DNA from 2 places in the Clostridium carnis genome. Region 1 is predicted to be linked to the other one. Evidence: predicted binding sites of a transcription regulator. Region 1 holds the regulator's gene; the other holds the start of a gene.
The links. Region 1 encodes HrcA, which represses chaperone genes, less so after heat shock. Its sites were predicted from a motif close to TGTTAGCACTCNNNNNNNNNGAGTGCTAACA; they were not measured.
Positions count from the first base shown of each region.

Region 1 (16,735 bases):
TTCCTACTATTTTCATTTTCCCTCTTTGCGACTTAACTATCTCTCGAGTTTTATAATAATCATCATAATATATTTTCACTCTAATAGTTGCTATATCAACTCTTTTTACATTAAGAATCTTTACATTTTCATTCCATAATATGTTTAAAACTCTCTCTGGAGATAGTATGTTAATCTCAACTACTATAATACCTGGTTTAAAAACTTCTGTCCCCATGCTAACTACCCCTCATATGCTATAGATTTAAACTTACCACTTATTGCTATAGTTGATTCCCCAATATATAATATTTCAAAGTTTTCTCCAAATATAGTTATTGGTATATTTTTTGTATTAACTTTTATCATACTTCTCTCAAAAGCAATTATTCCTTTGTGATTTTCAATTGTTATTTCCCCATCTCCAAGAATTGTAATTTTTGGTAAATTCAATAATACATCCTTTGGTAAATCAAGTTTTTCTGATAATACTTCTTTACTTCTATTAAATTTTTCTTGCATTCCTCTCTCTCCTCTAAAAAACTTCCTCACTGTACTTTATGATTAAAAGAAAAAGAAAATTACATTATTGTGTAAAGTAAAGATAGTTTAACTTTTAATATATGTTTTAATTTATATATAAAACAAAAAGAACCCACGTTAATGAGTTCTTTTGCTATTTATTAGTTAAATATTCTTTTTTCCAATTTGACTTATAAGTTTGCCTATAGTTATACCTAAATAATAAGTTTAACTATAAACATTACTTTCTCCATGTCTTTAATGTTATTAGCGCCCACTTCTGTAGCTGCTTACTTAATAATTTCTAAAATTGTTTGTTCATTTAACTGCTGAGGAAGGTAGTTTAGCAAGATTTTCTCTAAATAGATAAAATCTTTTCTATTTCCCTTTTCAAATTCAAGCATTACTTCTTTTTACTGCTTGACTTCTTTTGCTAAAATTTATATAACTTTATCGTCCTCAAGCGTAACACAATTGGTTATAACCCCAAAAGTATTGCAGACTTTATTGTAGTAATTATATTAAAACTAAATCTAGTCTTAATATATTTTACAAGTATCTTGAAGTCTATTTTTATATAGTTGGCATTTTCATACCCTCTTTTTAAAAGAAACTAATTCTTACTTGAATTTTCTCTTTCTAGCAGCTTCTGATTTCTTCTTTCTCTTCACGCTTGGCTTTTCGTAGTGTTCTCTCTTTCTAACTTCTGAAAGAACTCCAGCTCTAGCGCATTTTCTCTTAAATCTTCTTAACGCACTTTCAAGTGTTTCGTTTTCTCCAACTTTTATTTCTGACATCTATTATCCCTCCCTCCGCTAGCTCAAATTAATTAATTTAACTAAGCTACGGGCTTAATAACACACGCTATATTATACAATAGCTTAAACTAAAATGTCAACATCTAGATAAAAAAACTATTAACCTGGTGGCCATTTTAACTCTCTAGCACCTAATACATGAAAATGTATATGATTTACAGTTTGACCTCCATCCTCTCCACAATTATTTATGATTCTATAGCCTGATTCACTTATATTAAGCTCTCTTACCAGTTTATTAATAACTATGAATATATGTGAAATTATATCTGAATTTTCTTCATTTATATTATTTACACTTTGTATATGTTCTTTAGGAATTACTAAAAAATGTACTGGTGCTTCAGGACTTATATCATGAAAAGCTAAAACTTTATCATCTTCATAAATTTTATTGCAAGGAATTTCCCCTTTTATAATACTACAAAAAATACAACTCATAAATTCACCCCCTTAAATGTTTATAATATATTAAAATTTTCTATAAAACTTTAATTAAACAAGTGTTGCTTTAACAAACTCTTGTTCTGCTTCAGTTATTTTTACATCTACTATTTTACCAGTAATATCTAAGCAGTTGCAAGGAACTTCTACTTTTATATAATTTCTAGTATATCCTTCAAATATACCTTCTTTATCTTTTACTTCCTTTTCTATTAAAACATCCATATTTTTATTTAAGAATTTTTCATTAAATTCTTTTTCATTTTTATTACTTAACTCTATTAGAAGTTTACTTCTTTGTTCTTTTATATTTCCATCTATTTGATCTCCCATTTCAGCAGCTTTTGTACCTTTTCTTGGGCTATATTTAAATACATGAGTCTTTGTAAGCTTAATTCTCTTTAAGTATTCATATGTTTCATTGAATTCTTCTTCTGTTTCTCCAGGGAAGCCAACTATAACATCTGTTGTAATAGAAACATCTGGCATAGTCTTTCTTAGTAACTCTACTGAATCTTCATACTCTTTTGCTGTATATCTTCTGTTCATTCTTTTTAATGTTCCATCAGAACCACTTTGAAGTGATAAATGGAAGTGAGGACATAATTTCTTAAAACCTTTTATTTTTTCTATTACTTCTTCTGTAAAGAATGCTGGCTCTATAGAACCTATTCTTATTCTTTCTATTCCATCTACCTTTTCAATTTCTTCTATTATATTTATAAGAGTTATGTTCCCTTCTAAATCCAATCCATATGAAGCTGTATGTATTCCTGATAGTATTATTTCTTTAAAGCCATGCTCTGCAAGCTTATTAACTTCTTCTATTACCTTTTTAGGATCTTTTGAACAAACTGACCCTCTTGCATAAGGAATTAGGCAATAAGTACAAAATCTATTACATCCATCTTGAATTTTTAAAAATGCTCTTGTTTTATCTTGATAGTCTTCTATATTTAAGTCTTCAAACTTTTTATTTTTTAATACGCCTTCAACATGAACTTGACTTTTTCCTTCATCTTTAGCTTTATTAACGTAATAAACTACATCTCCTTTGTTTCTAGTTCCAAGTACAACATCAACACCTGGAATTTCTGAAACCTCTTTAGGAGCCATTTGAGAGTAACATCCAACAGCAGCTATAATTGCATTTTCATTAAGTCTTCTTGCTCTACTTATAATTTGTCTAGATTTTTTATCTCCCATATTTGTTACTGTACAAGTGTTTATTACATAAACGTCAGCAACTTCGCTAAAATCTACAACTTCATAGCCTTCTCTTATAAATTTTTCAGTCATAGCTTCTGATTCATATACGTTAACTCTACATCCAAGTGTAGCAAATGCAACTTTCATTAAACTTTTCCTCCTAAATCACCTAGCTCATACTGCAATAAAGAAGTAGCTACAAAACCAGCTGTTTCAGTTCTTAATATCCTACTTCCTAATGTAATTATATAAGCTCCTTTTTCTTTAAGGTTATTTATTTCATCTATTTCAAAGCCACCTTCAGGGCCAACTAGTATTCCAATATTCTTTATACATGATAAATCTATATTCTTTTCTTTTAATTCTTTAAATAATGTTTTTATTCCAAAATTTTCTGCATTTTCATATGGAACAAGCATCAAATCCATATCATTAATTTTTAATAAAACATCATTAAATTCTACTGGCTCAAGCACTTTAGGTATAATACTTCTTTTACTTTGCTTTGCAGCTTCTAATACAATTCTATTTAATCTATCAAGCTTTTTAAACTCACCCTTAAGTTTAACATCAACTCTTGAGGTTAATGTTGGGATAAATTCATGTATTCCAAGTTCAGTACCTTTTTGAACTATTAAATCCATCTTTTGAGATTTAGGTAGTCCTTGGAATAAGTGTATTTTAACTGTACTTTCATTATTAATATCTAAGTTTTCTAATATAGATACTATAACTTCTTGTTTGCTTACAGACTTAATTTCTCCAAGAAACTCAGATCCTTCACAATTATTTAATACTACCTTTTCACCTTCAGTAAGTCTTAAAACTTTATATATATGTTTTACATCATCACCTAATATTTTACCTTCATATTCTGAAAAGTTTTCTTTAGGAGCAAAAAATTTATGCATCTAATTCTCTCCTTAAAATACTAATTATTTTAATTTAGCAACTATGCAATTCCATTCTCCATCTTTATTGATTTCGAGAACTTCAAAGCCTGTTTCTTCTAACTTATTTGTAACCATTTCTACTCTATCATGAATTATTCCTGAAGTAATGAAATATCCGCCCTCTTTAATAACTCTTTTAACATCTTCTGTTAATATACAAATTATTTCTGCAATTATATTAGCTACAACTATATCAGCTTTGCCATCTATAACTTCAACAAGATTTCCATATAAGACTTCAATATTATCTAAATTATTAAAGCTTACATTTTCCTTAGCAGATTCAACTGCTACTGGGTCTAAATCCACTCCAACTGCAAGTTTTGAACCTAATTTAGCTGCTGCTATAGCTAATATTCCTGATCCACATCCAACATCAAATACAGTACTATCTTCTTTAACATACTTTTCTAAAGCTTGAATACACATTCTTGTTGTTTCATGTGTTCCTGTTCCAAAAGCCATACCTGGATCTAATTCTATTACTAATTCCTCTTCTGATTCTTCATATTTTTCCCAAGTTGGTTTAACTACTATTCTTTCTCCAACTTTAGTTGGCTTGTAATATTTTTTCCAATTATTTGCCCAATCTTCTTCGAACATCTTTTCATCTTCTACTTTTCCTAAACCAACATCTATTCCCATATCTTTTAATTCTTGTACTTTTTCATTTATATATGTAAGAATTTCTTCCATATTGTCTTCTTCTGAGAAATATGCTTTAACTACAGCAACTTCTCCCTTATGTTCTAAAACATTAATATCTGCAAAATCCCAAGTTAATGGTCCTTGTTCTCTTCCTAATATATCATTTGGGTCCTCAATAGCAACCCCTTTACAATCTAATCCATAAAATATTCCTGAAATAGGTTCTAGAGCCTCTGATTTTGTTATAACTCTTACCTCTATCCATGTTCCTTGCATTTAAATCAGTCCTTTCAAACATACTTTGACTAATTTATTATTTTACACTTATGTTAAGTTTCTGTCTAGGCTTAAGCATAAAAAAACTCCTATTCACTTACGTTTATAGGAGTTAGTTTTGTTTTTTAAACTAAAGACTTCCATTGTTATATTTAAAAATAGAATTTCTTTATTTTTAAACAGTATTCTTTATTTAGCTTCTTTTACTGCCTTTAATATTTCTTCATAGTTTGGTTCGTTAGTTATTTCTTCTAAATACTCTATAAATGTTACTATCCCTTCAGAATTTACTACAAATGATGCTCTAGTTAATAATCCTAACTCTTTAATATATGTTCCTGTATTTTCACCAAAGCTTCTTTCTTTATAATCTGAAACTGTTTTTACATTTTCTACTCCAGCAGCTCCACACCATCTTCCTTGAGCAAATGGTAAATCCATTGATACAGTATAACAAGTTACTCCTTCAATTTTTGAAACTTCTTCATTAAATTTTCTAACTTCCATATCACAAACTGGAGTATCTATTGATGGGACACTTAAAAATACTCTTACTCCATTTGTATCTTTTAATGAAACTTCACTTAAATCATTTGCAACAACTACAAAGTCTCTTAATTTTTCTCCTACCTTTACTGTTTTTCCTTCTAATGTTAATGGTGCTCCTTGAAATGTAACTTTTTTCATATATATTTACTTCCTTTCACTTTTATTTATTCAAATATATTTTCTCAAATTTCATTCATTACTATACCTTAATTATAACAAATAATTATTATTTGTAAATATATATTATCAAATATTATCTTATATAAATATTTATATAAAAATAAAATTCATAATTACATAAAGCTAATAACTTTATAATTATGAATCTTATTAATTAAAATATTAATTTATTTTATAAATATTTTTTCTACTAAACTAAATATTTATTTATTATATTTTCTAATTCATTTTTATTTTTTTCTATATATTCTTTATAAGTAAGTCCAGAATTATCTATATCAATTGCTAAATCATATAAAAAATCTGGTATAGTATCTGCAAGCATATCTCCATAACATTTACCAAGTTTAGTTTCTCCTACAGCAAAACATCCATCTAAATAAAGTGAAAAACATTCTGATACTTTATCATTTACTCTCTTTTTCTTTCCTGTAAATCCTATATGACCTATTTGATGAACACCACATGAATTACCACATCCTGATATATGCACTCTTGGTAATATGTCTTTTTCAAATTTCTTTTCTTTAAAGTAGCTCATTATGTTTTCTAAAAGTCCTTGGCTATTACATATACCAACTTGACATATAGGAATTCCTATACAAGATACACTTTGTTCAAATAATGTTTTTCCACTCATTGGTTCTGTTAAATCTAATATTTCCTTAGCTTCATTTCCATTTAAATTTCTTATATAAATTCCCTCACTCATAGCTAATCTTAATTCTACATCTTCTACATCCTCAATAGCATCTATCAAACTCTTTAAATCAGTTGTTTTTAACTGCCCACCTAAAGGATGTAAATAGACACTATAAAGACCTTCTTGTTTTTGTTCAAATAATCTTTTTGATTTTATATCTATTTTTATTCCAGGTTTATTGTAGTTTTTAAAGCTAACCTCTATATCCATATTTTTTTTAGCTTTAGCTTCTTCAACGTATTTTTTATAACATTCTATAAAAGCCTCTTCACCCATTCTATCTAATATATATCTCACACGTGCTCTATTTCTATTTTCATAATCTCCTTCAGCCATGAAGAATTTTACCATAGCTTCTATATAATAAAGAATCTCATTTGGATTAATAAGTTCCGGATATTCAACAGCTAATTTAGGATTTTGTCCAAGACCTCCACCTAAATATCCTTGAAAATAATTCTTTCCATCTTTTTTTACTGCTATAAATCCTAAATCTTGAACTGTACAATGTGCTGCATCTGAATTACTGCTTGAAAAAGAAACCTTTAATTTTCTAGGTAATTTATAAGTATAAATTCTTTCCATGAAATATTTTTCTACTTCTAATGCATAAGGTGTAACATCAAAAGCTTCATCTTTATTAACACCTGATAGTGGGGAAATTGCTACATTTCTAGGATAATTACCACCTGAACCCCTAGTATAAATATCATTGTCTAAAGCTTCTTTCATTAAATCACAAACATTATCTATAGATAGTCCATGAAATTGAATAGCTTGGCGTGTTGTAAAATGTATTTTTTCAACATCATACTTTTTAGCTAATTCATAAACTTTTTTTATTTGATCAAGTCTTGCTACACCTGAACTTAACCTTAACCTTATCATAAAAGTTTTACCACCACGTTGACCATAAACCCCAAATCCACCTGATGCATGTTTAAATTGCATTAAATTTATTTCTCCATTTAAATATTCATGACCTTTAGCTCTAAACCCTTCAATTTCATCATATAAAACCTTTTTTAATTCAGTCATATGCTCACCTCTAATAATATTTTTTTCATCCACACTAGATAGTTTTTATTATATCACTAAAATTAATACATTCTTAATAGAATATTCTTATAATACTTATAAGCTAATACATATGAATAATTTGTTCGTATTATAAAAAGTTGATACTAATATTATCACTTTTATAACTTTATAACTGGTCTAAATAACAAAAAAGTAGATTCCAAATAACATTTCGCCTTATAGTAATAGTTTTATTATTTTAACTATTTACTATAAAGTGAGAATATTAAAAGAATCTACTTTTACATTTAATATAAAAATAAATTTAATTTTAATTCTATAATTTATTATTTAAAAAGGTCTTTAAAGCCTTTTTTATGAGGTATTGTCTCCCCTGTTCCTTCACCACAAGCATCCATAAATGCCTTAAGAGCATCTTTTTGCTTTTCGTTTAAATTTTTAGGAATATCAACTATTACTTTAACATATTGATCTCCTCTTCCTGTGGAATTTACTCTTGGAACACCTTTGCCTTTTAATCTAAATAATACTCCTGATTGAGTTCCTGCTGGTATTGTATATTTAACATCTCCATCTACAGTTGGAACAGTTATTTCTGTACCTAATGCAGCCTTACCCATTGATATATGAGTATCTATATAAATATCATTGCCTTTTCTCGTAAACTTCTTTGATGGAGCTACATTTATTCTTATATATAAATCTCCTGGTGGGCCGTCATTTGTTCCATGTTCACCTTGACCTCTAAGCGGCATTACATTTCCTGTATCAACCCCTGCTGGTATATTAACAGTAATTTTCCTGTTTTTTCTAACATGACCTTTTCCACTACATTTTGAACAAGGTTGTTCTATTACTTTTCCTGTTCCACCACAAGTGTTACAAGTTGATGTACTTACAAAGCTTCCAAGAGGTGTTTGTCTTTGTACTCTTACTTGCCCTTGACCATTACAAGTTGGACAAGTTTTAGGTGAAGTACCTTCCTTTGCCCCATTACCCCTACAAGTTTCACACTTTTCACTTCTATTTATAGAGATTTCCTTTTCTACTCCAAATATAGCTTCTTCAAATGTAAGATTTAATGTATATTCTAAATCTTCACCTCTTTGAGGACCGTTTCTTCTTCTGCCGCCACCGCCGCCGAAGAAACTATCAAATATATCCCCAAAACCTCCCATATCTGAGAAGTCAAAGCCTCCAAAGCCTCCTGAACCAAATCCGCTTCCATCAAAGTCTGCAGTACCAAATTGATCATATCTTGCTTTCTTTTCAGGATCTGAAAGAACTTGATAAGCTTCATTTATTTCCTTGAACTTATCTTCTGCTTCTTTATTTCCTTGGTTTTTATCAGGATGATACTTTATAGCTAGCTTTCTAAAGGCTTTCTTTATTTCATCATCTGATGCACCTTTCTCTAATCCTAGAGATGCATAATAGTCTTTATTTGCCATCTATTTTTCACCACCAAATTTATTTCTACTTAATAAAAGGGAAGACGACTTATGCCTTCCCTCATATATTATAACTATTAACCTAGTCTGTTACAACTATTTATCTTCCTTAACTTCAAAGTCAGCATCAACTACGTTGTCATCATGAGCTGCTCCTTGATTTGCTCCACCCATATTGTTTGGATCAAATCCTGCTGCTCCATTAGCATTAGCATCAGCATATACTTTAGATGATATAGCATAGAACTCTTGAGTTAATTCTTCCATAGTCTTCTTTATAGCTTCAGTATCTTCACCATCTTTAATGCTATCTAATTCTGCAAGTTTAGCTTCTACTTTAGCCTTATCTTCTGCTGATACCTTATCTCCTAATTCTTCTAAAGCTTTCTTAGTTTGGTATGATACTTGGTCAGCATTATTTTTAACTTCTATTTTTTCTTTTCTCTTTTTATCTTCTTCTGCAAATTTTTCTGCTTCTTTTACTGCTGCTTCTACTTCATTTTCACTTAAATTTGTTGATGCAGTAATTGTAATGTTAGCTTCTTTATTTGTAGCTTTATCAACAGCTGATACTTTAACTAATCCATTAGCATCTATATCAAATGTAACTTCGATTTGTGGAATTCCTCTTGGTGCTGGAGCAATACCTGATAAAGTAAATCTACCTAAAGTCTTGTTATCAGCAGCCATTTGTCTTTCACCTTGTACTATGTGTATTTCAACTGATGTTTGACCATCTGCTGCAGTTGAGAATGTTTGGCTCTTCTTTGCAGGAATTGTAGTATTTCTTTCAATAAGAGGTGTAGCAACTCCACCTAAAGTTTCAATTCCAAGTGTTAATGGAGTAACGTCTAATAATAATACGTCTTTAACTTCTCCTGTTAATACACCTGCTTGTATAGCAGCACCTACTGCAACACATTCATCTGGGTTAACTCCCTTTGATGGTTCTTTTCCTGTAAAGTTTTTAACAGCTTCTTGAACAGCTGGAATTCTTGTTGATCCACCAACTAATATTACCTTATCAATATCACTTAATGAAAGGTTAGCATCTGCTAAAGCTTTTTTCATTGGTTCAATTGATCTTTGAACTAAGTCATGAGTTATTTCATTGAATTTAGCTCTAGTTAAGTTCATATCAATATGCTTTGGACCTGTTGCATCAGCAGTAATAAATGGTAAGTTAATATTTGTTTGTGTTGATGATGATAATTCTATCTTAGCCTTTTCAGCAGCTTCTTTTAATCTTTGAAGTGCCATTTTATCATTTCTTAAGTCTATTCCATTTTCTGCTTTAAATGTATCAGCGATGTAGTGCATAATCTTTTCATCAAAGTCATCTCCACCAAGCTTTGTATCTCCATTTGTTGATAATACTTCGAATACTCCATCTCCAAGTTCAAGGATAGATACGTCGAATGTACCACCACCTAAGTCATATACAAATATCTTTTGGTTTGTATCCATTTTATCTAAACCATAAGCTAAAGCAGCAGCTGTTGGTTCATTTATTATTCTTAATACTTCTAATCCTGCTATTCTACCAGCATCTTTAGTCGCTTGTCTTTCTGAATCATTAAAATAAGCTGGAACAGTTATAACTGCTTGAGTTACTGGTTCACCTAAGTAGCTTTCAGCATCAGCTTTGATTTTTTGAAGTACCATAGCTGATATTTGTTGTGGTGAGTGATCTTTTCCATCTATTGTAACTTTGTAGTTAGTTCCCATATGTCTTTTTATTGAAATTATTGTTTTATCTGGATTAGTGATCGCTTGTCTTTTAGCTACTTGACCTACTAATCTTTCTCCATTAGCTTGGAATGAAACTACTGATGGAGTAGTTCTTGCTCCTTCTGAGTTACTAATTACAACTGGTTCTCCACCTTCCATAACTGCAACACATGAATTTGTTGTTCCTAAATCAATTCCTATAATTTTTCCCATAATATATTTCCTCCTAAATCTCTATCATTTTTAATTTATTTATAAATTTTATTGATTTGTAGCTCAATTAATTTGCTACCTTAACCACTGTATATCTTATAACTTTATCGCCTCTTTTATATCCCTTTTGGAATACTTCAGCAATAGCATTTGCACCTAAACTTTCATCTTCAATATGCATTACTGCTTGATGAAGATTTGGATCAAATTCACCAGAAGCTTCTATTTCTTCAACACCTAACTTTTCAAAAGATCCTGAAACGCCTTTTATTGTCATTTCTATTCCCTTTTTAACATCATCTATATTTCCATCTGCTAAAAGAGCTCTTTCTAGGTTATCTAAAACAGGTAACATTTCCTTTAAAACATCTGTACAGGCATCTGTATATATACCTTCTTTTTCTTTAGCTGTTCTTTTTCTGTAATTTTCATATTCAGCTGTAAGTCTTAATAATCTATCCTTTAAAGCCTCATTTTCATTACTTAACTTTTTATTTTCGTCTTTAATTTTTCTCATTATTTTCAGAGGATTCGCCTCCTCTTCATTTTCTTCTTCTTTTTCACCCTCTATTTGGTCTTCATTAGTTTCTTCAGAAATTTCTTCTTCTAAAACCTCTTCTGGAGCTTCACAGTTTTTTGTATCGTCTACTACTTCTTCTTTAAACTCCTTGTTATCTTCCATAACAACACCTCATCTCTTTTTATTCTATGCTTTGATTTCTAAGGCTTTTATTTAACTCTTTCATAACCTGACCCATTATTGTTATTACCTTTGAATAATTTATTCTTTTAGGTCCAATTAAGCCTATAGTTCCTATTGGTCTTCCATCTAAAGAGTATTCTGCTGAAATTATGGAGCATTCCTTAGCTTCAGGGAAATAATTTTCTTCCCCTATTCTAATAGTAATATCTCCTTGTGGCTCTAAAAGTTCAATTAAGGAATCTTTATCATTTATTAAAGATAATATTTCTTTTGCCCTTTCGATATTATTGTACTCAGGGTAATTGAAAATATTTGTTGTTCCTTCTACTAGTATATCTGAATGATTTGCTTCTTTTAATGTTTCGTATAATGCTGGTAAAATTGCATTAAACAACTCATCAAACCCAGTTAATTCAGATTTTAAATTACTAATTACTTCTAGATTTATTTCTTCTATGGTTAAATTCTTAAGTCTCATATTTAAAACTTGATTTATCCTTTGAAGAGTCTCCATTCCTGGCATTTCAGTTACTCTAATTCTATGATTTTTAATAACTCCACTATCTGCTACTATCACTGATACTAAATTATGATTATCAATTACTAATAACTGAACTGATTTTATGTAGCTTTTTTTTACTGATGGAGTTTGAACTATAGATGTTAAGTTGGTTAGTTCTGACAATAACGAGCATGCCTGTTTAACTATTTTGTCTACTTCATACATTGCAGAATTAATAATGTACTCTTTAATTTTAAGTTCTTCTTCTTTACTTAATTTTTCAGTTTCCATTAACTTATCTACATATAATCTATACCCTTTATTAGAAGGTATTCTTCCTGCTGATGTATGGGGTTGTTCTAAATAACCCATCTCCTCTAGATCTGCCATTTCATTTCTTATTGTGGCTGATCCAACTCCTAAGTCATATCTTTTTGCTATTGTTCTAGAACCTACTGGCTCACCTGTCATGATATAGTCATTAATGATAGCCTGCAATATTCTAATTTTTCTTTCATCAATAGCCATAACATCACCTCTATCTGTTAGCACTCATTATTGTCGAGTGCTAATGACTACAATATCAATATATTCCTTCTAGGTTTTTTTGTCAATTTCATTAGCATTTAAATTTTTTTATATTTGCCAATTAATAAAAAATAACCTATACTTTCTCTTAATTTCTTACAATAACTCTTTTTTTCTTTTATATTAATTTTTATTATTTATCTAATATAAACTCACTCATTACAGTATTAGATATTTCAATTCCCTTTTCTGTTAGTCTTAAATTATATTCTTTTTTCTCTAGTAATCCACACTTTATATTTTTATCTATAATCTCACCATATATACTTGTAATATCAATTCCAAATCTTGATTTAAATTCTTTAATATTTATTCCTTCTATTAATCTAAGGCCCATAAACATAAATTCTTCCATATTATCCTCTAATGAATTTAATGTTATATTTTCTTCAACACTTTCTTTTTTATTTATTTTATCTATATAGTTTTTTACGTTGTCAATATTTTTATATCTATACCCATTTATAAAAGAACTGGATGCTGATCCTAGACCTAGATATTCTTCACATTTCCAATAAATTTTATTATGTAAACATTCATATCCACTCTTGGAATAATTCGATATTTCATATTGATTATATCCATATTTTTTTAAAATACTTTTAGTAACTGAATACATTTCTCTTTCATCATCTTCTAATGGTAAGTTTAGCTTATCTTCATCCCACATTTTATAGAAGCAAGTTCCCTCTTCTATTATTAAACTATATGCTGATATATGTTCTGGACCTAATTTTGAAATTTTCTCTAATGATTCTTTCCAATGTTCTAGTTTTTGATTTGGTAATCCAAACATTAAATCAACATTTATATTTTTAAATCCAACTTTTCTTGCTAATTTAAAATTTTCTTCAAAATCTTTAAATGTATGAATTCTTCCAATATCTTTTAAAAAATTATTTTGCACAGCTTGAAGTCCCATACTTATTCTATTTACACCATTTTCAAGCATTATCTTTAGCTTATCTTCTTCTAAAGCTCCTGGATTACATTCCATGGAAAATTCTATATCTTTTCCTAAAGTAAGCTTAGATAATGAAGTTAATACTTTTTTTATTTGATGCTTGTTTAAATATGATGGAGTACCACCACCAATAAATATGCTTCTAATTAAATAATCTTTACCTTTATTTTCAATTTCATCGCATAATGCATCTACATAATCATCCATAAGATAATCTAAGGATGCATAAGATGGAAAATCACAGTAAAAACATTTTTGTTTACAAAAAGGTATATGTATATAAAGTGCTACTTCTTTTTTTAATTTCATTTTTTATCTCACTTTCTTTATCTTATATTTTATAAGATTATTACCATATATAATAACCTAAAATTTTATATAACTAAAGGGAATAAAACAATATTATTCCCTTTAGCTTAGCAATATATTAAATTTCAATTAAATCTAAATTTATTACATTATGCTTAATAACATCTCTTTGAACACTAAATATTTTTGTATTTAAAGTTTCTCCATTAAAATTTATTTCCATATTTGAATTCAATCCATTTCTTAATAGATAAGTTTCTAATTTATATCCTAAAACTGATATTAATTGAACTTCTCCATTTTTTCTTTTTAAAGTTCCAGTAGTATATCCAGCATTTCTTAAAGATCTTCCTCTAGTTTTTACATCTCTTAATCTTGCTTCTAACATAAAATTCCCCACCTTTTCAAAAATAATTTTACATTTAATATATATTTAGTAAGGCTCCATTTAATTACAATTATATTTATTAAGTAAAGAACTTTTTTAAATATAGGTTAATTTTTATATCAATAATCTTTTTTTTGAATAAAATGCTTATATATCTATATTAAGGAGTGTTATTTTTTTGAAAACTTTTAAAATACTATCCTTTGATGGTGGTGGGGTAAAAGGAGCCTTATCTGTAGGAATTTTAAAACGGATTTGCAGAAGATATCCTAATTTTCTAAATGAAGTTGATTTATTTGCAGGTACTTCAACAGGTTCAATTATAGCTCTTGCCTTAGCTAATAATATGTCTGTAGAATATTTAGATAACCTTTATAGTTATACAGTTACTAAAGAAATTTTCTCACCATCACGATTTAATTTATTTAGACCTAAATTTTCAAACAAAAATCTTCACAATATCCTTACCGAAAATTTTACTGATGAGTTAACTTTGAAGGATTTAAATAAATATGTTTTTATTCCTACATTTTCTATAAATGGATTTAGTAAAGATTCTTGGGAACCGGTATTTATTAATAATCTTACCACTAATCCAACTATTGATTTTAAGGTTGTAGATATTGCTTTAGCTAGTTCTGCTGCCCCTACATTTTTTCCATCATATAAAAATTTTATAGATGGTGGTGTAGTAGCTAATTCTCCTACTGCCTCTGCTGTATTTTCTTCAATTAATTCAATAAGTTATATTAATTACTCATCTCAAATTAAACTTCTTTCAATAGGAACTGGAGATTCCCCAGATAAAATTACTGGAAAAACAGATAACTGGGGAATTGCCCAATGGTCATTTCATCCTTTTGCTAAAATGCGTTCTCCATTTTTATCATTAGTAATGGATGGTATGTGTAATTTAGAAGATATGTATTGCCGTGAATTTTTAAAAGATAATTATTTTAGAATTAATCCTAAAGTTTCTAAATTTATTGAAATGGATAACTATAAACTAGTTCCTTATTTAAAAGAAATTGCAAAAAATGTTGATTTGAATTTATTATATGAATTTATAGAAGAAAAATTTATTAATTAAATTTCCATTTTAGGTATATAAAAAGGTTAAGCCAATTTACTTAGCTTAACCTTTTTTATTAATCTACCTTAAGTACTGCCATAAATGCTTCTTGTGGTATTTCTACTGATCCCACTTGTCTCATTCTCTTCTTTCCTTCTTTTTGCTTTTCAAGAAGTTTCTTCTTTCTTGAAATATCTCCACCATAACATTTTGCAAGAACGTCTTTTCTCATAGCCTTAACTGTTTCTCTAGCTATAATCTTTGACCCTACAGCTGCTTGAATTGGAACTTCAAACATTTGACGTGGTATTATTTCCTTAAGCTTTTCCGCTATTCCTCTTCCCTTGTCATATGCTCTTTCTCTTGGAACTATCATTGATAAAGCATCAACTACATCTCCATTTAACATAATATCAAGCTTAACAAGTTCTGTTCTTGTATATCCTTTAAACTCATAATCTAATGAAGCATATCCTCTAGTTCTTGATTTTAAAGTATCAAAGAAATCATATACTATTTCATTTAAAGGAATATCATAATTTATAGAAACTCTAGTTTCTTCTAAATATTGCATGTCAATAAAGATACCTCTTCTTTCTTGACAAAGTTCCATAACAGCTCCTACATAATCTGATGGTGCAATTATACTTCCTTTAACTACTGGTTCTTCCATATAATCTATTTCTGTAGGTTCTGGAAGGTTTGTTGGATTTGTAAGTTCAATCACTTCTCCATTAGTTTTTATTACTTTATAAATAACAGATGGAGCAGTTGTTATAATATCTAAATTAAATTCTCTTTCAATTCTTTCTTGGATTATTTCCATATGTAATAACCCTAAGAAACCACATCTAAATCCAAATCCTAAAGCTATCGATGTTTCTGGTTCAAAGCTTAACGCTGCATCATTTATTTGTAGTTTTTCTAATGCATCTTTTAATTCTTGGTATTTAGCTCCATCAACTGGATATATACCTGAATAAACCATTGGTATAGCAGGCTTATATCCTTCAAGTGCACATTCTGTTGGTCTATCAGCTTCAGTAATAGTATCACCAACTCTTGCATCTCTTACATTTTTAATGGAAGCTGCTATATATCCAACATCTCCAGCTCTTAATTCTCCTATTGGTAAAAGTTTTGGAGTAAATACACCTACTTCTGTAACTTCATAAACTTTATTTGTAGCCATTAATTTAATTTTAGTTCCTTGTTTTACAACACCATCTATAATTCTTACATATGAAACAACACCTTTATAACTATCATAGTATGAATCAAATATTAAAGCTTTAAGTGGGCCTTCTTCATCTCCTTTTGGAGCTGGAACCTTTTCAACTATTGTTTCTAAAACATCTCCAATATTTAAACCTGTTTTAGCTGAAATCATAGGTGCATCATGTGCTTCAATTCCTATAATATCTTCTATTTCTTGTTTTACTTCATCCGGTCTTGCTGATTGTAAATCAACTTTATTTATAACTGGTGCTAT
Region 1 is NZ_BAAHYS010000001.1:2,258,400-2,275,134, reverse strand. Features, by position in the region: gene yqfD (sporulation protein YqfD) at 1-217, opposite strand, end outside; gene yqfC (sporulation protein YqfC) at 223-501, opposite strand; gene rpsU (30S ribosomal protein S21) at 1,122-1,298, opposite strand; gene ACYQ1T_RS10965 (histidine triad nucleotide-binding protein) at 1,419-1,760, opposite strand; gene mtaB (tRNA (N(6)-L-threonylcarbamoyladenosine(37)-C(2))-methylthiotransferase MtaB) at 1,815-3,119, opposite strand; gene ACYQ1T_RS10955 (RsmE family RNA methyltransferase) at 3,119-3,883, opposite strand; gene prmA (50S ribosomal protein L11 methyltransferase) at 3,908-4,849, opposite strand; gene tpx (thiol peroxidase) at 5,039-5,536, opposite strand; gene ACYQ1T_RS10940 (nitrite/sulfite reductase) at 5,769-7,319, opposite strand; gene dnaJ (molecular chaperone DnaJ) at 7,649-8,773, opposite strand; gene dnaK (molecular chaperone DnaK) at 8,870-10,717, opposite strand; gene grpE (nucleotide exchange factor GrpE) at 10,785-11,399, opposite strand; gene hrcA (heat-inducible transcriptional repressor HrcA) at 11,419-12,450, opposite strand; gene hemW (radical SAM family heme chaperone HemW) at 12,644-13,783, opposite strand; gene ACYQ1T_RS10910 (hypothetical protein) at 13,902-14,171, opposite strand; gene ACYQ1T_RS10905 (patatin-like phospholipase family protein) at 14,350-15,261, shown strand; gene lepA (translation elongation factor 4) at 15,320-16,735, opposite strand, start outside.

Region 2 (16,735 bases), 550 kb from region 1:
TTGCCTTATCGCCATAAATATAGCTTTGTCTTGATTCATCCTTTGCCTTACCTAAAGTTAATGTTGACAATTCTGAGGTTGAAGCTCTAAGCATCATTACAAAATCATTAATATCCTTTTCTCTTGTATTCTCTTCAACCATAGAGCTATATGCACCACTTGCAGGCCCATCACTAAATAATATTTCTTTTCCATATACATTAGCTAAAGTCCATTTTAAATATTCTAAGTCACTATCACCTATTTTAGGAATTGCATAGAACTCAAGATTTAAGGTGCCACTTATCTCATCTTGAGACTTTGAAGTTATAGCTATATTAGTCATTACAATCTTTTTATCATATCCTTCAACTGAAGCTATAAATTTCTTTAAATCATTATATTTACCATTAAAATTTATAGCTACCTTTAGCTGCTGTGATGTTGAAGTTTCTTCTCCTTTATTTAATGAAGTTTCATCTTCAGTGCTAGAACCTTCCTTTTTTTCATCATCTGATGCAATGTTTCCATTATTATACTTATCTACTGTAGCCTTTAATGAACTTTCCGTTTTATTTATTTTAGGTGATGTTAAATTTTCTACTGCTGCTACTTCTATTGGACTAAATGCTATATTTCCTTTTAAACCACTATCATTTAATAGCTTGTCTATTTCTAAGATTACTTTTTCCTGTAATATATCTGGATAGAACTTTTTTGATTTATCTAAAATATTAGCATTTAATACTTTAAGTTCTTCTTTTCTAGCTTCTAATGTTTTTACAGAGTTCATTATATTATTATATCTCTCTTCAATTTGATCTCTTTCAGATTTTTTTGTATTAAGTTTCTCAACCTGTTTTGTATAAATAAATTGGTAATAAACAACGCTAATAAGTATTGTTCCTAAAAATCCTAATAAATACCTTTCTCTCTTACTTGCTTTCATATTATTCAACATCCTTTAAAACACATTTTATATCAAAAGTATATTTTTCATCCCCTGATATTCCACCAATATAAACATCTTGAATATTATCTAATTGCTTTAGATTGTATTCTATTTCCCCAATTGCAGACCTTTTTGTTGATACTGCTTGTATTGATATTTCAGTATTTGTAATATTTATACTACTAAAGGTTACTTCACTTGGAAGTGTTGAGCTTATTTTATCAAGTAATCTTGTCTTTACTATATCTCTACTTTCTACCGCTTTTGATATAGATGTTAACCCTTTATTATATTGCTCTAATATCGTGGTTTTTCCATTTATATCATCAGATTCTTTTATTTTTTCTTGTATATCTGGTGCACTTAATTTTGCTTCATAATCTGTTATTTTTTTCCCTACTAAAAATAATCTTATAGAGTTCCAAAGTAATGTTCCTACTATAAGTACACCTAGAAAGCCTAATAAGGAATATATATACATATTTTTATTTTTTTGCTCTTTTTTCTGCCCTTGATAATGGCTAAAAAAGTTCATATCTCTTCTCATATATCTTCCCCCTATAGTCTTATAATAGATCCTATTGCATTTAAATATTCGCCTATTGGTTCTTCATTTATTGCTTTAGAAGCTATTTCTACATTTTTTAAATCTGTTATTTTTTCTATAGCTATATTTAGTTTTTCTTCCATATATGGAGCTATTCCTTTTATATTTGAACTTCCTCCATATATAAATATTTTATCTATATTATTTCCTACAGTTTTATTTCTATAAAATTGTAATATTCTCTCTAATTCATCTAAAATATCATCAATTACTTGTTTTATTGTTTTATTAATAGCATCTTCATCTTGTATATCTATTAAATTTGCCTTTTCAACCTTTATAGATTCTGTTGATTTTGCTGACATATTTAGGCTTTGGCTTAAGGCATAATCTATATTATCCCCACCAGACTTTATCATTCTAGTAAAATCCAACTTACCATTTTTAAATATAGTCACATTAATAGAGGTTGCTCCCATATCAACAAAAGCAACAGTACCTCCTAATACTTCACCATTAGTGCCTTCTGAATAATTAGCTAATTTATTTAAAGAGTTATAAGTAACATCTAAAATATAAGGATTTAACTCTATTGATGTTAATAACTCATAATAACCATAAGCCATTCTTTCTGGATAAGAAATAACATTAACCTTAAGCTTTGCACCAACATCATCTATAATTTCATCAAGTACTATAAACTGAATTATATAATCATCTAAGTTTATAGGTAAATATTGTTGTATTTCATATCTTATTACAGTTTCCATTTCCTCTTCTTCAACCTTTGGTATAACAATATCTCTATTTATAATTAAAGAAGAATTAGTTGTACATATAGCATCCTTAACTCTTATGCCATTGTCCTTTAAAGAAAATTGAATCATATCTGCTAATACCTGTTTATTTGATACCTTACCATCAATAATAGCTCCCTCTGGAGTAGGTAAATCAATAAGCTTTGCTATACTAAGCTTATCTTTAAAGTACTTTCCAACAACTATTTTTATAGTATTGGAACCTATATCCATAGCAACAACACTTTTTGATTTTTTAAATTTTTCTTTAATGGAATTTTCCGATTTTACACTTAAAGATTCACTTTTTGACTTACTAAATAACTTACCTATATCCTTAATATCCATTTTCCCTAATTCTTTTAATTTAGAAAAATCTACTTTACTCATTTTTCACCTCTTTATTTAAACCTAATATTAAAGTGTATAAACATACTACCGTTATACACTTTAATATTTGTATCTAATAAAATTACTTTGCAACAGTTCCTTTTTGATCTGGATATGCTTCATTAGTTGTTGGTATATTAGATGTTAATCCCTTTGCAGCTATATAAACTTTTATAGTTCCACTATTATTATCAACATAAAAACTACCTTCTAATGTTTTTGGAGTAGGTACACTTTGAATATACGCTGCTACAACTGTTCCATCTTTAACCTCACCAGCAACCTTTGCATTTCCATCTTCAGCTAATAATGTTGCTGCTGCATTTGCTATTGTTTTTGCATTTGCTATATCAGCTTTTTTATTTGCACTGTCTCTAACTGCTCCAAATTTGGGAATAGCTATAGCTGCTAATATTGCTATAATTGCAATAACAATAATAAGTTCAATAAGAGTAAATCCTTTTTTCTTCTTTTTCTTTGTTAAATTTTTAATCACAAAAAAACCTCCCATTATTTTATTTATATTAAAATTAAATTTTAACCTATAGTTGTGTGTAAAGATCGAACATTGGAAGCATAATAGAAATTACTATAAACCCTATTACAATTCCCATAATAACTATTAATAGTGGTTCTATTAATGCCGTTGTTGTAACAATGGCTTGTTCAACTTCTTCATCATAAAAATCTGCTGTTTTATTTAAAATATCATCTAATGAACCTGATTCTTCACCTATTTTAACCATAGATGCTAGCATTACTGGGAATATATCTGTTTCCCTTACAGCTTTACTTAATGTTTCTCCTCTTACTACTTTCTCTCTTATTTTCATAAGAACTTCCTCTGCAATTTTATTATCTAAAACTCCTGCAACTACTGGAAGTGCGTGTACAAGTGAAACACCTGCACCTAGTAATGTTGAAAGTGTTCTTGTAAATCTCGAAACTATTATTTTTTTGTTTAGTTTACCTATTATCGGAAACTTAAGTTTTAACTTACTTATTGTTATTATTCCACTATCAGTTCTTTTATAAAATTTAAATCCCATTGTAGCAATAATTAGAAATAAAATTATTAAAAAAATATTATTTCTAAGAAAGCCACTAATCCCCATTAACACTCTAGTTGTCGCAGGTAAATTAATACCTTCAGTTTCAAACATCTCTATAAATGTTGGCATTACAAAAGTCATAATAAACATAACTGCCGATACGGCAACAACACTTAATACAGCAGGATAAGTCATAGCTGACTTTACTTTATTATTAAGCCTATTTTCCTTCTCAAAATGCATAGACATTCTAAGCATCATTTCATCTAAGTTACCGCTAACTTCTCCCGATTCAATCATACTAATTAAAATAGGTGGAAACACATCTTTATACTTAGCCATAGATTCTGAAAGCATTTCTCCTTTTTTAACGTCATCTTCTACATTTGATAATATTTCTCTTAACTTTTTATTTGATATTTCATTTGCTAGTATATTAAGAGCACTATTAATAGATACTCCAGCATCTAACATTGTATAAAGCTGTCTACATAAAATGGCTATATCCTTTACCTTTACTTTTTCAAGGAATTTTAGTTCTATTTTAGTACCTTCTGAAACCTCTTCAACCTTTAATGGATAATATCCATTAACAGTAATCATATTTATAACTTCATCTCTAGAATTAGCTTCATATTCGCCATTAGTTTTAGTTCCATCTTGTTTCATGGCTCTATAACTAAACTTTTTCATTACTTACCATCACCACCTATATATCCTTTAACAATGTTATTGATGCTAACTCTGATAATGTAGTTACACCATCAACAACTAACTTTTTACATTCATCTGCTAAAGTACTCATTCCATTTTTAACTGATATATCTCTAAGAACATTTGGATTTCTTGTTGCATTAATTGCATCTCTATGTTCACGTGTAATTTCCATTATTTCATAAATACCAATTCTTCCTAAGTAGCCAGTATTATTACAATGACCACAACCTTTTCCTCTATAAAGAGTTAATTCCTCTTCATTTGAACCTTTTAATATAGACCTTTCATATTCTGAAGCCATATAACCTTCTTTACAATTTGGGCATATCTTTTTAACTAATCTTTGGGCTATAACCCCTGATATAGATGTTGCAACTAGATACGGTTCTATTCCCATATCTATAAGTCTAGTTATTGATGATGGTGCATCATTAGTATGCAATGTACTTAACACTAAATGACCTGTTATCGCTGCTTTAATAGCAATTTTAGCAGTTTCATCATCTCTTATTTCACCAACCATTATAATATCTGGATCTTGTCTTAATATGCTTCTTAAGCCATTTGAAAATGTTACCCCAGCTTTTGTATTAACATTTACTTGATTCACTCCATTTAAAGTGTATTCTACAGGATCTTCTACAGTTACTATATTTACTTTCTGTGAGTTAAGTTCACTTAGAATTGTATATAAGGTTGTTGATTTACCACTACCTGTCGGTCCTGTTACAAGAACTATTCCATGAGGACTTGCTATTATATTTTCTAGCTTTACTAAGTTGTCTTTATTTAACCCAAGCTTGTCTTTTCCTACTTTATAACTACTTCTATTTAATATTCTTATAACTACCTTTTCACCATTTACAACTGGCAAAATAGATACTCTTAAATCTACGTCATTGTTACCTACTTTCGTAATAATTCTTCCATCCTGTGATATTCTTTTCTCAGCTATATTTAATCCAGCTAATATTTTTATTCTTGTTACTAATGGTGCTAAACTTTCTATTCCTAAAACATTTACTGTTTGAAGTTCACCATCTATTCTATATCTAATTCTTATTTCATTTTCATAGGGTTCAATATGTATATCTGAAGCCCTCATTTCAACAGAATTTCTAAATAAATGTTCTATCATCTTTACAACTGGTGCATTTTTTACATCATCTATTTCTTCAATATTATTTGTAATTGTTTTTGATTCTAATGTCTCTTTTAATAATTCTTCAGCAGCTTTGCTTACTTCTTGGCTACTATAATTTACTTCAATAGATCTTTGTATATCATTTTTAGTAGCAATATACGATTCAACCTCTAATCCAGTAGATATAGATACGTCATCTATAGCAAATATATTTAATGGGTCTTGTAAAGCTACTTTTATTTTGTTTCCTTCAAATCCAAATGGTATTAAAGTATACTTATTACAAAGATTTTGAGATACAAGTTTTATAGCCTTTTTATCAAATTTAATATCGTTTAAATCTATCTTTTTTATACCGGTTTGCTTTTCAATAGCATCTATTATGTCATCCTCTGATACTATATTATTTTCAATTAAAACCTCACCAAGTTTTTTTCCTAACATCTTTTGAGTTTTTAAAGCATTTTGTAATTGAAATGAGGTTAACTTTCCTGCCATTACAAGAATATCACCTAATCTTCTTTTTTGAACAATGGCCATAAATTCCCTCCTATTTAATATATAATTTTCATTTTTTCCATATTATAACAGATATATACTAACTATAATATAATGATATTTTATTTTCAACAACAAGATGTTTTTTAATTTTACTTTATTATTTCAAAAAACTATTTACATAAAATGACACAATCTCATTACTAAAGAAAATAGTAATAATTGTTCCTATTGCTATATATGGTCCAAATGCAATTTCATCTTTTTTATTTTTTAATTTTGATACTAAAATAATTACTCCAGCTATTCCACCTAAAACAACTGCTAAAAATAATGCTACAATTATTCCATTTAAACCTAAAAACAGTCCACAAACTCCTGCTATTTCAGCATCTCCTGCCCCCATTCCTTTTGTTAATATTACAATTAAATAGATAATTCCAAACCCAAATAAACCACCTAATATATTATTTACTATAGAAGTTCCATTTATATACCAATTAATAAATATAAAAGTTCCTCCTATTACACCTCCAAATATAGTAGTTGCTGAATATACATATTTTGTTTCAAAATCAATCATACTTATCACTATTAATAGTGAACTAAGAAAACAAAATTTTATAAATGTAATAGTTAATCCAAACTTTATAAATAACAATATATATATAATTGAATTTAAAATTTCAATTAATGGATATTTTAAAGATATTTTTTCATTACAATTTCTACACTTTCCTCTTAAAATTAAATAGCTTATAACTGGAATTAAATCCTTCCATTTTAGTTCATACATACAACTAGTACAATGTGACGCAGGAAAAACTATAGACTCTTCTCTTTCTAATCTATAGATACAAACATTTAAGAAGCTTCCTATACATAATCCTAAAATTAATACTAATATACTCATTAATCTTCCTCCATTTTTCAATTTTTTCCAATACATTATTAATATTTAAGCCAAGATTAAAAGCAATCTTGGCTTAATATAATTATATTTTTTATTACTCTATTAACCCTAAATATTCACCTGAACCATTTATTTCAAAGTCATGACTTCCTGAAACAACTTTTTTAGCATCACTTATTTTCAAGTTAAATATTTTTTGCAAATCATCTATATTCCCAATATAATGATTAATCTCGGATATTTTTTGAGAATTTCCTTCACTTTTTATTGAAGCAATAGTTTCATCATCAGAAATAGAAACTGAGTTTTTAAAACGTATAGCCTCTACAGCAACTACTAATTCTCTTGCTTGACTCTTAACCTCTACCTTTTTGCTGTCTCTCATATAACTAGTTACATTTGGAATTAATATTCCTGCTAAAATCCCTATTATAGCTATTACAGATATTAACTCCACAATAGTAAAGCCATATTTCTTAGCTTTTCTATTTTTTTTACCACTCACCTTTAATTCAACTCCCCATAAAAATTTACTTAAATAATTTAACTATTGAAATTCTTACCTTTTACATAGTTTTATATTCACTTTATTATTCTATATTATTTCCAGTAATTATAATAGAGTTAAATAAAAAATTGCCCTGTTAAATAGATTTTCTAACAGTTCTCTAACTGCTTCTATTTAACAGGGCTTTATAAAACTATTTTTTAATACATTCCATCCATTCCCATGCCTGGTGCACCTGGCATTGGAGCTTCTTTTTGTGGTATATCAGCTACAGCAGCTTCTGTAGTAAGGAATGTTGATGCTACAGATGCAGCATTTTGAAGTGCTGATCTTGTAACCTTAGTTGGGTCAACGATTCCTGCTTTAATCATATTTGTATAGTTTCCATGAAGTGCATCATATCCCATGCCTGCTTCACTATTTTTAACATTTTCTATTATAACAGAACCTTCAACTCCTGCATTAGATGCTATTTGTCTCATTGGTTCTTCTAATGCTCTTACTATAATATTTATACCTACTTGAGTATCTGGAACATCTGAAGTTAACTTTGCAACTTCATTAATAACATTTACATAAGCAGTTCCACCACCTGGCACTATTCCTTCTTCAACAGCAGCTTTAGTAGCAGCTAAAGCATCTTCTATTCTAAGCTTTCTTTCCTTTAACTCTGTTTCTGTAGCAGCACCAACCTTTACTACTGCTACTCCACCTGCAAGCTTCGCTAATCTTTCTGTTAGTTTTTCTTTATCAAAATCTGAAGTTGATTCTTCTATTTGAGTTTTTATTTGATTAACTCTATCTTTAATAGTAGCAGAATCTCCTCTACCATTAACTATAGTAGTATTTTCTTTAGTTATTTTAACGCTTTCGCATTGTCCTAACATTTCTATTCCAACTTCTTTAATATCTATTCCTAATTCTTCTGCAATAACTGTACCGCCTGTTAGAATAGCAATATCTTGAAGCATTTCTTTTCTTCTATCACCAAAGCCTGGTGCCTTTACAGCTACACAAGTAAATGTACCTCTTAACTTATTAACTACTAATGTAGCCATAGCTTCGCCTTCAATATCTTCAGCTATTATAAGTAGTTTTCTACCTGCTTGAACTATTTGTTCTAAGATTGGAAGTATTTCTTGTATATTAGTTATTTTTTTATCAGTTATAAGTATTAATGGATTATCTAAAACTGCTTCCATTTTTTCTGTATCTGTTACCATGTAAGCTGATACATATCCTCTATCAAATTGCATACCTTCAACTACATCTAGTTCAGTACCCATTGACTTAGATTCTTCAACTGTTATAACCCCTTCATTTCCTACTTTTTCCATAGCATCTGCTATTAACTTTCCTATTTCTTCATCAGCAGCTGATATAGCAGCTACTCTTGAAATATCTTCTTTACCTGCTATTGGCTTAGAAATCCCTTGTATTTCTTCAACTGCCTTATCTACAGCTTTTCTTATACCATTTCTAATTAACATTGGATTTGCTCCAGCTGTTACATTCTTAAGACCTTCTCTTATAATAGCTTGAGCTAAAAGAGTTGCTGTTGTAGTACCATCCCCTGCAACATCATTAGTTTTTGTTGCAACTTCCTTTACTAATTGAGCTCCCATGTTTTCATATGGATCTTCTAACTCTATTTCTCTTGCAATTGAAACACCATCATTTGTTATAAGAGGTGCACCAAATTTTTTATCAAGTACAACATTTCTTCCCTTTGGTCCTAAAGTAACCTTAACTGTATCTGCTAACTTATCTACACCTATTTGCATAGATCTTCTTGCATCTTCTCCAAACTTAAGTATTTTTGCCATAATTCTTTCCTCCCCTATTCAACTATTGCTAATATATCATCTTGCTTTAATATAGTATATTCTTTACCTGAAACCTTAACTTCACTTCCAGCATACTTTGAATAAAGCACCTTATCTCCAACCTTAACTTCCATAGCTATCCTCTTACCATCTACTATGGCTCCTGGTCCAACTGCAACAACTTCAGCTTCCTGTGGTCTTTCTTTTGCTGTTCCTGTTAAAACTATTCCACTTTTAGTAGTTTCTTCTGCTTCTAATTTTTTTATGACTACCCTATCCGCTAGTGGCTTAATATTCATAAAAACCCCTCCTAAATATATATTATTTAATTTATTACTATATTTTATATTTTAGCACTCATCTTTATCAAGTGCTAACAATTTTATGATAATATTTCAAGAAAATTTTTTCAAATACTACTTAATATATTATTACCTCATATATAATAAATATTACCAATTAAATCTAATTAATCTCTTATTTCTCATGATTTCTTAAAATTAAAGGTACAATCATTTGTGATTGCACCTTATCTCTTACCATAGTCTGAAATAAATTTCTTTCCTTTTAAAATGCTTATTAAGAATATCAAACAACATAATATACCTATTATTATTAACATAAGAGCATTATCCTTAGATATTTTATCTCCGAAAAAACATGATATAAATAATGCAGGAGTTCTTCCTATCATTGATATAATTAAAAATTCTTTCAAACTAAGTGTCGTAACACCACATATGTATCCTAATATATCCTTTGGTATTCCTGGAATTAGATACATTATAAATACTAACTCCTTAAACTGCTTTTTATTCTTTTTCATTTCTTCTATTTTTCTAAAAATCCACTTATCATCTTTAAAAACCATTTTTTCAACAAATCTTTTTCCTAGTACTCTTGCCGCCATAAATGACAAAGCACTTCCTATGGCTATCCCTATAAATGATAGTACAAATCCCCACAAAGAACCAAATATATATCCCGCTGCAATTTGTACTAATTCTCCTGGTATAAAGAAAACTATTATTTGTAATATTTGTAGACCTATATAAGCTAAAAATGAATAGTTTCCATAACTTAATATAAGTGTTTTTATCTTTTCTGGATTTCTAAAAAATTCTGCATACTGTACTTTATAATCATAAAGACAGGCAATGAGTATAGCTACACCTAATACTGCTAAAATTTTAAATTTATGATCTACTAATAATTTTTTTATTTTTTCCATTTATACACCGCCTGTTCTTAAATTTATTTATTCTTCTTTGTTCTCTCTTTCTAAATTAACATTATTATACTCTTTTAGTTTATCATTATCTACAACAGCTTTTCTAGTAGCTCCTGAATTTATTTTATTAAATGGTACTTTTGCTTTAATAGGTGTTGCTACAGTTCCGGCTCCATTTATACATCCACCTTCACACATCATACCTTCAATAAAATTACCTTGAAGCTTTCCTATTTTAGCCATTGTCATAGCTTTCTTTATCTCAGTTCCTCCACATACTTTTACTGGTTTAAAGTCAACCTCTAAACATTTACTTCTTACATAGTTTTCTATTGCAGCTGTTAAGCCTCCATGTGCACCAAAGCCTCTTCCAAATATTGATGCATCATCTACAACAGTGTCTTCACATTTTTCTATATCTATTTCAAAAGCACTAAACAATGCAAGTAACTCTTCAAAAGTTAATACATAATCTACTGCATCTTTAATAGATTCTCTTACTGCTTCACTTTTCTTTGCAGTACATGGCCCAATAAATACAACCTTTGCATCTGGATCATTATGCTTTATGAATCTTGCTGTTGCTACCATTGGAGAAACTGTTCCTGAAACTCTTTCTACTTCTGATGGGAATATTTTTTCAATATAACTTAAGAATCCTGGACAGCATGAATTTGTCATATATGAATCTCCATTTTCTATTCTTTCCCCAAATTCATTACTTTCATGCACTGTGACAGCATCAGCACCACATGCTGCTTCTACCATATCTACAAAACCTAGATTTTTAATTGCATTTTTTATTTTTCCATAAGAAGTTTTCATTCCAAATTGTCCTGTAATAGCAGGTGCAACTACAGCATACATTTTTCTTCCTCTTGCTAATCTCTTAGCTACTGGAACTATTAAGCTTTTATCTGATATAGCTCCAAAAGGACATGCTGTCATACAGCTTCCACAATTTACGCACTTTTCTTCTTTTATAATTGCTCTTCTATCATCTTGATTTATATCTAAAGCACCAGTAGGACATGATCTCTTACATGGTCTCATAACTTCTGCTATAGCATCATACGGACATGCTTTTTTACACATCCCACATTCTTTACATAATTCTTGATTTATATATGCTCTTCCTGCAACATAAGTTATTGCTCCAAAATTACATGCTTCATGACACTTATGTGCTAAACAATTTCTGCAGGAATCTGTAACACTATATTTATTTATAGGACATCTATCACATGCAGCTTCTATTACATATATTATTTGATCATCTTCTTTAATATCTACGAACTCATCATCAATATTATCTCCATTTGCTAAATAACCTGATGCAAGCTTTGCTCTTTCTAGTACAATTGCTCTTTCTTTATAAACGCAACATCTGTACATAGCTTTATCGCCCTTAATTATTTCATATGGAATTTTTTCTATCTCTTCCGTAGTTAATCTATTTTCCTTTGCTAGTTTAGCTACCTCAGTTAAAACTTCATGTTTAAGTTTTTTTAGTTGAGTTTCAAATTGAAACATATATAAATCCTCCCACCCTAATACATTTTTTTACATGTTATATTATACCATATCTTCGGTTGTTTCTCATTATATTCCAAATTTTCAGTATATTATATTTTTTTCTATTTATATACTCACGTGTTTTACTGCCACACTATTTAAATAATCTTTATATAATTAATTATAAAAATAAGCAGAAAGTCCAAAAAACTTCCTGCTTATTTCTTAACATAACTGTGGTATTTTTTCTTCTACTACATCTGTAGCATATAAATAGTCATCTATATATTCACCTATTCTATCTTTAATTAAGTCTTCTGCTGTAAGATCAAGCTTACCTTCTCTATGCTTCTTATATTGTGTATGCATAAATTGACTTACTAATGTTATTGGTAAATTTACATCTTTTAAGTTTTCTAACATCTTTTCTAAAGCAAAATTAACCTCTTCCTTAGGTAAATAATATCTACATCTATCTGATAGACTATATTTTCTATCTAGTTTAATTTTATCTCCAGTTCCTGAGTAATGGTTTTTCCAATCTTTAGGATCCTTAACCATACTAAAGTCTAATATCTCTATAAAATTTGATAATTCTATATTTGAATCATATTTTAATAATTCATTTTCCATTGCATTTACTGCAAAGGCACCTTCTCTAAATCCATATGTTAAAGCTGGGCCTACCTTTAATATTATAAAGCCATCTTCAACCATTTCTTTTAAAGCTTTAGGAGTTTGATAATCAGTTGAATGTGCTTCAAATACTAAATTTTCATAGTCATCTAAAGCTGCTACTAAATCTTTAGCTGCTTCTCTATCATATTCCCAAACATGATCACTACTAAATTCAACGCCTGGTTGTACAACAACTCCAACTACATATTGCCATGAATCACCTACTCCAAAGCTTTCAAAGGCTTGTTTAAATGTTTCTATTGTGTTTTTAAAGTTTTCCACTTTTGTTACTTGAAGTCCTTCTTCTTCCTCTTCCTCTGCTTGTGCACCTCCAGGAATTGGAACTTCGCTTCCTATAACATAAACTGGATGTATAGCATTTTCATCTTTTTGTAATAATTCTATATATGCTTCCTCAGCAATTTTACATAATACAGAAGCTCTATTAGCAATTAAAGAATCATCATATAACCCTTTCTCTATATCTCCTTTTAAAGGCATGCTAGTATCTAAATGTATTTTTGTAAATCCTGCTAAAACATATTCCCTTACAAGATTTTTAGCATTTTCCATAGCTTCTCTAGGATCTATATTTTTCCATGTAAGTGGACCTAAATGATCTCCTCCAAGAATTATTCTTTCCTTTGGAAAGCCTGTTTTTTCTGCTAGCTTATAAATATAGTTAACATAATCCTTTGGCTTCATACCAGTATAACCACCAAATTGATCTACTTGATTAGCTGTAGATTCAACTAGTAGTGGACTATTTGTTCCCTTTAATCTTTCCATAGCAGCTTCAATTACAAACTGATTTGAACAACAAACTGAAACTATACCAATATTTTCTCCATTTTTATACCTAGTTACCATATCCTTAATAGGATGTACCATATAATCACCTCAATAAAAAATATTTTTAAGCTTTTCCATTACTTCCACATACCATTATTTTATGAGCAACTACAGCTTTCATAGCTTCCTTACCTGGTGCCATATATTTTCTTGGATCATTTGCAGTTGGATTTTCTATAAAATACTTCTTAACTGCATCTGAGAAAGGTATCTTTAAATCTGTAGCTACATTTACTTTACATATTCCAAGTGATATAGCTTTTTTTACTAGTTCATCTGGAACATCTGAAGCTCCATGTAATACTAACGGTACATCAACAATTGCTCTTATTTCTTTTAATCTATCAAAATCAAGCTTTGCTACTCCTTTATATAATCCATGTGCAGTTCCTATTGCTATTGCTAATGAATCTATACCTGTCTTTTCTACAAACTCTTTAGCTTGAGCTGGATTAGTATATAAAGCATCTTTTTCATCTACTACTAAATCATCTTCTTGACCACCTAATCTTCCAAGCTCTGCTTCTACTGTAGCATCAAATTTATGTGCATATTCAACTACTTCTTTAACAGTTTTAATGTTATTTTCATAGTCTTCATGTGATGCATCTATCATAGTTGATTTAAAGCCTAAATCAACGTAGTGTTTTATTTCTGCTACATCTTCATAGTGATCTAAATGTATAGCTACTGGAATGTCATATTTCTTTGCTGCTACTTCTGCCATAGCTACTATATATTCTCCACCAGCATATAGAATTGTTGATGGTGTTCCTGCTAGTATAACTGGTGACTTTAATTCTGCCGCTGTTTCAACTACAACTTGTAGTGTTTCTAAATTATGAATATTAAATGCTGGTACAGCATATCCTTCTCTTTGTGCTTTCTTTAACATTTCTCTTGTTGATAATATATTTCCCATTTTAAATACATCTCCTTTTATCTATACTGTTATTATTTTTCCTATTTATATTCCGTCGAATTCTTCATCTTCTTCTACTTCTTCTTTTTCTTTTAATGCAAATGCTTTTATTGCATTGCTTCCTGAATTTATTGCAAAATCAACTAATTCTTCTACTGACATTCCCTCTCTACATAATGAAACCTCAATTAACATTCCTAAATTAGTTCCTGCTACAACTTGTATTTTTTTATCTGATAACTTTTGACCTAATATTGCAGAAACCTTAAATGGTGAACCTCCAGCTAAATCTGATAATACTATTATTTCATCATCAAACTCATTCATTGCTTTTTCTATCTTAACTTCTAAAGTTTCAGTGCTATCTTCTGCTGTAAAATCTACCCCTATTAGCTTATCTGATTTACCTGCTATTAATTCAAGAGAACTTAACATTCCTGTTGCAAAATTCCCATGTCCTGTTACTATTATTCCTACCATCAATTAAACCTCCAATTAAAATATTTCTATTTATATGGGTGTATAATTACACCTTTAACAACTCTATTAACTGTTCCATCTGGTCTTGGATTATCAGGTGATATTCCAAACTTTAATGAACTAAATAAACCAAACATTTGTCCAAATAACATATAGTTAAATACAGTATAAACTTCTGGAACTTCTTCTCCATTTATATTTAAGTACTTATCACATAATCCATTTAACTCATTATTATTTTTATAGCTAATAACTGCTAATTTATGATTTCCTATATCTCCATGAATTTCTTTTATTAAGTCCATATCATATAGATTTGTATAGCTATTTGTAGAATTCATAAATATTACTAAAGTATTATCATTGATAATTGACTTTGGACCATGTCTAAACCCTAGTACTGATTCACAAACTGTAATTGTTTTTCCACTAGTTAACTCTAAGTTTTTTAAAGCCATTTCTTGACATAAACCTTTAAGTGCTCCTGATCCTAAATAAACTACTCTTTCACAGCCATAGTCTACAAGATCTTTAACTTCTTGCCACATATTATCTAGTATATGATTTCCTTGATTTACAACTGCATTTACATGTTTCTTATTCTCTTCTAGGTTTTCAATATCAAATACTAATAATGATGCAAGTAACATACAGCTAAAAGAGCTTGTCATAGCGAAACTTTTATCATTTGATAACTCTGGCATTAATAAACAAAGATCTTTTTCATTAACCATTGATTTTTTAGCAAGCTCACCATCTTTGTTACAAGTAATAACAAGTTGTGATATATCTTTTACATTATTTTCAAATATATCATATGCTCCTACACTTTCTGGACTATTTCCTGATCTAGCATAAGAAACTAATATTGTAGGTGTATCTTCTTCAACAAATTCATGTGGATTAGATACTAAATCAGTTGTTGCAATAGCTTCCACTCTTAAATTTAGTTTTTTAGCTAAATATAGATAAATAGTATCCCCTACATAGTCTGAAGTACCCGCCCCAGTTAATACTATTCTTGTGTTACTTTTTAAGTTATTTTTTAAAAATGTAACTATTCTTTCTTTATTATCTGAAACTATTTTATAAGTTTCCTCCCATAATTCTGGTTGTTGCCTAATTTCTGTTGCTGTAAATGTAGCACCTAATTCTTGTATTCTTTCTCTTGTCATTCCAAAAAACATCTAAATACCTCCTGCTAACTGTTAATGTCGTCATTACCAGTTGTTTTAAAATTTTTTTGTTTTATTTATGTTATTAATTATTGATTGTTTTTTAATTTAACTCTGTATTTAAACTTATCTCCACGAGCTACACCTAATGTATATTCGATAGTATTGTTATTTTCATATGTCATTCTTTCTATTTTTAAACTTGGAGCTCCTTCTTTTATGTCCAAGTAGATACTTTCTAGTTTATTTGTTAATATAGGTTGGAAAAATTCTTCTGCTGAAGTTAATTTAGCATTAAAATATTCTACTAATACATCATACATAGGCTTTCCAACTAGTTGATTCTTATTTAAACCTTGAAATCTATTAAATGGTAAGTATGTAGTTTCATACATCATTGGAATATCATCTGCTTTTCTAATTCTAGATATTTTATAAAGTAATCCCTCTTCATCAAGATTAAATATTCTTCCTAATTTTTCACCTGCATGAATTACTTCGAACCCAATAACCTCTGATGTAGGCTCTTTTCCAAGCTTTTTCATTTCTTCTGTAAAAG
Region 2 is NZ_BAAHYS010000001.1:1,711,325-1,728,059, reverse strand. Features, by position in the region: gene ACYQ1T_RS08255 (hypothetical protein) at 1-928, opposite strand, end outside; gene ACYQ1T_RS08250 (PilN domain-containing protein) at 930-1,478, opposite strand; gene pilM (type IV pilus assembly protein PilM) at 1,490-2,665, opposite strand; gene ACYQ1T_RS08240 (prepilin-type N-terminal cleavage/methylation domain-containing protein) at 2,748-3,161, opposite strand; gene ACYQ1T_RS08235 (type II secretion system F family protein) at 3,208-4,410, opposite strand; gene ACYQ1T_RS08230 (GspE/PulE family protein) at 4,427-6,118, opposite strand; gene ACYQ1T_RS08225 (prepilin peptidase) at 6,237-6,989, opposite strand; gene ACYQ1T_RS08220 (prepilin-type N-terminal cleavage/methylation domain-containing protein) at 7,084-7,494, opposite strand; gene groL (chaperonin GroEL) at 7,698-9,323, opposite strand; gene groES (co-chaperone GroES) at 9,338-9,622, opposite strand; gene ACYQ1T_RS08205 (TVP38/TMEM64 family protein) at 9,853-10,554, opposite strand; gene ACYQ1T_RS08200 (4Fe-4S dicluster domain-containing protein) at 10,582-12,087, opposite strand; gene ACYQ1T_RS08195 (class II D-tagatose-bisphosphate aldolase, non-catalytic subunit) at 12,295-13,638, opposite strand; gene ACYQ1T_RS08190 (tagatose bisphosphate family class II aldolase) at 13,664-14,521, opposite strand; gene agaF (PTS galactosamine/N-acetylgalactosamine transporter subunit IIA) at 14,567-15,001, opposite strand; gene ACYQ1T_RS08180 (SIS domain-containing protein) at 15,028-16,188, opposite strand; gene ACYQ1T_RS08175 (GntR family transcriptional regulator) at 16,266-16,735, opposite strand, start outside.
Region 2: the regulator HrcA is predicted to act here: its motif matches at 9,672-9,702, upstream of groES (co-chaperone GroES).